2 linked regions of the Methylovirgula sp. 4M-Z18 genome follow. The protein of the gene in region 2 interacts with the protein of the main gene of each other region in a pairwise test. Links are inferred from orthologs where the notes say so. Each region holds a gene or a part of one and is shown on either strand. Other genes may lie near its edges. The genes, in order: cysK and cysE.

Region 1 (3,069 bases), 2.4 Mb from region 2 along the record:
GACGACACGCTGGTGCTGCTGCCCGGCCGTCGCCGGCTGGTGCCGACCGGTCTTTGTATCGCCTTGCCCAAGGGCTATGAGGGCCAGGTGCGCCCGCGCTCGGGCCTCGCCCTCAAAAACGGCGTCACCGTGCTCAACGCGCCCGGCACGATCGACGCGGATTACCGCGGCGAAATCGGCGTCGTGCTGATCAACCACGGCGAAGAGCCGTTCGAAATCACCCGCGGCATGCGCATCGCCCAACTCGTGATCGCCCCGGTCAGCCAAGCGACGTTGATCCGGGTCGACAATCTGAACGAAACCGGCCGCGGGGCGGGCGGCTATGGGTCTACCGGTTCGAAATAGGAGGCAGTCGCGATGATCTTACTTTCCCGCCGCAGCTTGCTCGCCGTAGCCGCCGTCGTCGACGTTGCGCTGCACGCGCGACCGATGCCGGTCGCCGCCAAAGCGCTCGCCGCCCGCCACGACCTGCCGCCACGCCATCTCGAAACCCTGCTGCAGAACTTGGTGCGCGCCAATGTGCTCAAGGGGGTGCGCGGTCCGCGCGGCGGATATGAATTGGCGCGCGAGCGCCGCCGCATCAGTGCCGGCGAAATCGTCCGGGCGGCGATGAACGAGCATAATGAAGATTCAGCGACCCCGACGCCGCGCTCGCGACTCGTGAACGAGGTGATCGCGCCGGCGGTGCAACGGGCGAGCAACGCGTTCCTGGCGGAACTCGACGCCATTTCGGTCGATGACCTGTGCCGCAATGCCGAACAGCTCGCCGTCTTTAACGAAGGGGTCGGACACGGAGATTTCACAATTTAAAATTGGATTAAATTAATTTATCGACAAAATTTGTAGAATTAGTTAGTTTTCATTCTCGAGAACTCTATCTGCAGGAGACGCACATGACTGAGAGGAAGCCTGGACGCGGTCGGATCTTCGACTCGATTACCGACACGATCGGCGACACGCCGCTGGTGCGTCTGCGCCGGATCGAGAAAGAGAAGGGCGTGAAGGCTCAGCTTCTTGCCAAGCTGGAATTTTTCAATCCGATCTCCAGCGTGAAGGACCGCATCGGCGTCAGCATGATCGACGCCTTGGAAAAGGCTGGCAAGATCACCCCGGGCAACGGCGTTCTGGTCGAGCCGACCTCCGGCAATACCGGCATTGCCCTCGCCTTCGTCGCCGCGGCGCGCGGTTACAAGCTGATTCTGGTGATGCCGGAATCGATGTCGGTGGAGCGTCGCAAGATGCTCGCTTTGCTCGGCGCCGAACTGGTGCTGACGCCGGCGGCACAAGGCATGAAAGGCGCGATCGCCAAGGCCAATGAGATCGTGGCGGCGACGCCGGGCGCGATGATTCCGCAGCAATTCGAAAATCCCGCCAATCCGGCGATCCACCGCGCCACGACGGCGGAGGAAATCTGGAACGACACCAACGGCGAAGTCGACATTTTCGTCTCCGGCGTCGGCACCGGTGGCACGATCACCGGCGTTGGCCAGGTGCTGAAGCCGCGCCGCCCCACCCTGAAGGTCGTGGCCGTGGAGCCGGAAGATTCGCCCGTGCTGTCGGGCGGCCAACCGGGACCTCACAAGATTCAGGGCATCGGCGCCGGTTTCATCCCCGCCATTCTCGACCGCTCGGTGATCGACGAAGTGATCACGGTCGGTAATCAGACCGCTTTCGACACGGCCCGCCTGCTCGCCAAGATGGAAGGGATTCCGACTGGAATTTCCTCCGGCGCAGCGGTCGCCGCGGCGCTGGAAATCGCGGCCCGGCCGGAATCGGAAGGCAAGAAGATCGTGATCATCATCCCCTCCTTTGCCGAGCGTTATTTGTCGACGGCTCTGTTCGAAGGGTTGTGATATTCGGCGCCTGGAATGGACCGCGGTCCGTTCCAGGCGCGCACAACGCGGGCGGCTACGACTTCGCCCGCTGCTTCTTTTGAATGATCGCCCAAGCGTCTTCGGCCGTGTCGACAAAATCGATCAGATCCAAATCCTTCGCCGCAATAACGCCTTCCTCGACCAGCGCATCGAAATTGATGATTTTGCGCCAATAGGCTTCCTCGAAAAAAATGATCGGCACGGGCGGCATCTTGCCCGTCTGCACCAGGGTCAGGATCTCGAAACTTTCGTCGAACGTGCCGAAGCCGCCGGGAAAGACGACAAGCGCATTGGCGCGCATGGCGAGATGCATCTTGCGCATCGAGAAATAATGGAACTGGAACGTCAGTTCCGGCGTCGTGTAAGCATTGGGCTGCTGCTCGTGCGGCAGCGTGATGTTGAAGCCGATGGTCGGCGCGCCGGCGTCGTGCGCGCCGCGATTGGCCGCCTCCATGATGCCGGGGCCGCCGCCAGTGGCGATCACATTGTCGCGAATGCCGCTCTTCGGGCTGAGTGCGCCATCTTGTTCCGAAATGATACGGGCGAGCCGGCGCGCCTCGGCATAGCGGCGCTGGTCTTTCGGCGGCCCGTCCTCGCGTACGCGGGCCGAGCCGAACACCACGACGGTCGACCGCACGCCCCAATTGCGCAACGTCTGTTCGGCCTTCTCATATTCCATTTGGAAACGCAGCCCGCGCTGCGCGTCGCCTAAGATGAAATCCTGATCGAGAGCGGGCACGCGATAGGTGGCCGAGGCCATCTGAGCAGTAGGAAGCGGCTTGGTATCGGTCATGGTCTTGCAATCTCGAAACGCGAATGAATAAACCCACGGGCTTTGGCGCCAATCGGCGTAGAATTCCCAATGTCACATAAGTGTACAGCTAGCCACTGGCTTCGTTCAATCGCCCCTATTCGCCCTTGAAATCCGGCTCGCGCTTCTCCTTGAACGCCGCCTGGCCTTCGCGATAATCCGCACTGCGAAAACACGCTTCGACCAAGCGATCGGCATTGGCAAAATTGCGGTTCGCCTCCAGCGTCACGCATTCGTTGAGGGCGGCTTTCATGGCCCGCAGCGTCAGCGGCGCGTTTTGTGCGATCGCCTGCAGCGCTTTGGCGGCTTCCGCGTCGAAAGAGCCGGCCGGCCACAGGCGTTGCACCGCGCCGAGCCGCAAGGCTTCGGCGCTGTCGATGGCAC
Region 2 (3,287 bases):
CCGATGAGGAGCGCGACGATTTTATCGCGCGCGCCCGCAATGCCCTTCTCGCCCTCAAGCCTGCGGATTTCCACCGATGAAAGCGCCCCACGAAATTTTCCTGCTGTTCGGCGGTACATTGGGCGTTCTCGCGGTTGCGACCCTGGTCGGCCAATTGCTCGCGTGGCGCGCCCGGCCGCATAAAAATCCGGTGATCGAGAATCTCAATCAGCGCATCAATGCCTGGTGGGTGATGGTGATCATCATCGGCCTCGCCTTCCTGCTCGGCAAGGGTGCGGTCATTCTGCTGTTCGGCCTCGCGTCCTTCGCCGCCTTGCGCGAGTTTCTGACCCTCACGCCCACCCGCCGCGGCGATCATTGGGCGCTGCTGGCGATCTTCCTGCTTGGCCTGCCGGTGCAATATTACCTCGTCTGGATCGACTGGTACGGGCTCTATTCGATTTTCATCCCGGTCTATTGCTTTCTGATCCTGCCGATCATTGCGGCTTTGCGCGGCGACACGCTGCACTTCCTCGAGCGCATCGCATTCGTGCAATGGGGACTGATGATCTGCGTGTTTTGCGTCAGCCACGTGCCGGCGCTGCTCACCCTGCCGATCCCCGGCTTCGAAGCGAAGCGCCTACTGCTGATCTGCTTCCTCGTTATCGTCGTGCAGGGGTCGGATGTGCTGCAATATGTGTTCGGCAAATTGTTCGGCCGCAACAAGGTCGCCCCCAATCTGTCGCCCTCCAAAACCTGGGAGGGGCTGATCGGCGGCGGTTTGAGCGCGACCTTGCTCGGCGCCGGCCTGTGGTGGATCACCCCGTTTTCGGTCCTGCAAGCGGCGGGCATGGCCTTCGTCATCTGCCTGATGGGTTTTCTGGGCGGGCTTGTCATGTCGGCGATCAAGCGAGACCGGGGCGTCAAGGACTGGGGCCGGGTGATCGAGGGCCATGGCGGCATTCTCGACCGACTGGATTCGGTGATTTTCGCCGCACCGATCTTTTTTCACATGACGCGGTACTGGTTTACCGTATAAGGCTGGGCATGGTGGCGCTTGCGACCTATGTCGTGTGGCACGGATGTATTTTGCGCGTGCAACGCAGCAAATTATGTTATGGTGTCGGCCGGTTTTTTGGGAGGGGCGGATGGCCCAAGTTCAGAGTGCTAAGGTCGTTGGTTTGCATGCTGATCCGCTTTTCACCCGTATCCGGCAGGAAGCCGAGGATATGGTGCGGCGCGAGCCCGAATTATCCGGCTTCGTGTTTTCGACCATTTTGAACCACGACACCCTGGAAAGCGCCGTCATCCAGCGCGTCTCCTCGCGGCTGGATCATCGCGAGGTCTCCGGCGATCTGATCGCCCAGGCCTTTACTGATTTCGCCGCCCGCGACCCCGCGATCGGCGAAGCTTTTCGCGCCGACATTCTCGCCGTCGCCGACCGCGACCCGGCGAGCAACCGGCTGATAGAGCCGCTGCTCTATTTCAAGGGTTTCCACGCGCTGCAAACCTATCGCCTCGCCCATGCGCTGCTGAAAGCGGGCCGAAAGGATTTTGCGCTCTACCTGCAGAGCCGCGCCTCGGAAGTCTTCCAGGCTGACATCAATCCGGCGGCGAAGATCGGCAAGGGCATTTTCCTTGACCACGCCACCGGTCTCGTCGTCGGCGAGACGACCGTGATCGAGGATGATGTGTCGATCCTTCAGGGCGTGACCCTGGGCGGCACGGGCAAGGAAACCGGCGACCGGCATCCGAAGATCCGCCATGGCGTGCTGATCGGCGCGGGCGCCAAGATCCTGGGCAATATCGAAGTCGGCCATTGCGCCCGCGTCGCCGCGGGCTCGGTCGTGCTGGCCCCGGTGCCGCACAATACGACCGTCGCCGGCGTCCCGGCCAAGGTGGTCGGTGTCGCAGGCTGCGCCGAGCCGTCGCGGACGATGGACCAATTGATCGCCGATAAATTGGGCTACGAGATTTAATCCGTCATCTTTGGACGCGGGCGGCCAGCCCGCGCTTCCGTCATTCCCTCTTGCCCGCCTCGTCCATTCGTGGCAAATCCACGCGGCGTTTTACGCGCCGATTGGACGCGTCCGAATATCCTTGGCGGAGACAGAATGCTGGAAAAAACCGAATTGCGAAAGCTGCAGGCGTTTTTGCGTCAGACTTTCGGCAATGACGCGATTCGCGTCAGTCTGAATCCGAAAAACGCCGAAATGGCAGATGTGCATTTGGGTGAGCGCCGGATTGGCGGCATTATCGTCGACGATGAGGACGGCGATCGGTCCTTTGCTTTCGACATGAAAATCCCGGTCGAGCGGCCGGCACTGGAATCCTATCTCCGATTGCTGTTCGAGAACGACAAGCTGAAGATTGTGGCGCGTGCCAAGAAGGTCGATTCCGTCGAACTCAATTGCGGCGAAGATCATATCGGCGTCATCTCCGCCGACGATCCGAAGGCGAAAAGCTACACGTTGCAAATGGCGATCCTGGATTTCGATCTGGACGATTTTTAACAGCGGATCCCGGCCATGCCCGTCTACTCTCTCGACGATGTTTCCCCCAAGCTTCCCGCGGACGGCCGCTATTGGATTGCGCCGAGCGCCGAAGTGATCGGGCGGGTCGATCTTGCCGAGGATGTCGGCATCTGGTTCGGGGCGGTGCTGCGTGGCGACAACGAGTGGATCAGCGTAGGTGCGCGCAGCAATATCCAGGAGCATTGCGTGCTCCATACTGACATGGGCCTTCCCCTGCAGATCGGTGTCGATTGCACTATCGGCCACCGCGCGATTCTGCACGGCTGCACGATTGGCGACGGCACGCTGATCGGCATGGGCGCAACTGTGTTGAATGGCGCGAAGATCGGTGCGGGCTGCCTTGTCGGCGCCAATGCGCTTGTGACCGAAGGCAAGGAATTCGCCGATGGCTCGCTCATCGTCGGCGCGCCGGCGAAAGCGGTTCGCGTCCTGTCGCGGGACGACCTGCAGCGCCTGCGCCTATCGGCCGCCAATTACGTGCGCAATTGGCAGCGCTTTGCGAAGGGCCTGAAGCGGCTCGACGGACAGAGTTAGTCGATGAGATTTCTCGTCACCGGCACCGCGGGCTTCATCGGATTTCATTTGGCGAAGCGGCTTCTGGATGACGGCCATGAGGTGATCGGGGTCGACGGATTCACCTCCTATTACGATATCAACCTGAAAGAGCAGCGCCACGCCCAACTTGCGGTGCGCAATGGCTATCAAGGGCATCGCGCGATGCTCGAGGATGCCGCCGGACTGGAAGATGCCTGGGGCGATCGGCCGATCGACATC

The links.
Region 1: the proteins of cysE (region 2) and cysK interact in binary tests that used the Escherichia coli proteins (3 or more experiments, as listed by UniProt). The link is inferred for Methylovirgula sp. 4M-Z18 from one-to-one orthologs.

Annotation. Positions count from the first base shown.
Region 1 is NZ_CP149574.1:577,489-580,557, reverse strand. Bases 125-2,873 are described here. They hold cysK (cysteine synthase A), read left to right. Parts: upstream 125-893; coding sequence 894-1,853; downstream 1,854-2,873. Other genes in these bases: V9T28_RS02625 (enoyl-CoA hydratase), read right to left, coding at 2,783-2,873; V9T28_RS02630 (LOG family protein), read right to left, coding at 1,909-2,667; V9T28_RS02640 (RrF2 family transcriptional regulator), read left to right, coding at 358-810; dut (dUTP diphosphatase), read left to right, coding at 125-345. Outside these bases: more of dut, read left to right, coding at 1-124; more of V9T28_RS02625, read right to left, coding at 2,874-3,069.
Region 2 is NZ_CP149574.1:2,973,101-2,976,387, reverse strand. Bases 76-3,042 are described here. They hold cysE (serine O-acetyltransferase), read left to right. Parts: upstream 76-1,127; coding sequence 1,128-1,958; downstream 1,959-3,042. Other genes in these bases: V9T28_RS13730 (gamma carbonic anhydrase family protein), read left to right, coding at 2,508-3,042; V9T28_RS13735 (DUF3126 family protein), read left to right, coding at 2,097-2,492; V9T28_RS13745 (phosphatidate cytidylyltransferase), read left to right, coding at 77-1,018; V9T28_RS13750 (lysophospholipid acyltransferase family protein), read left to right, coding at 76-80. In the rest of the region: more of V9T28_RS13750, read left to right, coding at 1-75; more of V9T28_RS13730, read left to right, coding at 3,043-3,047; V9T28_RS13725 (NAD-dependent epimerase/dehydratase family protein), read left to right, coding at 3,051-3,287.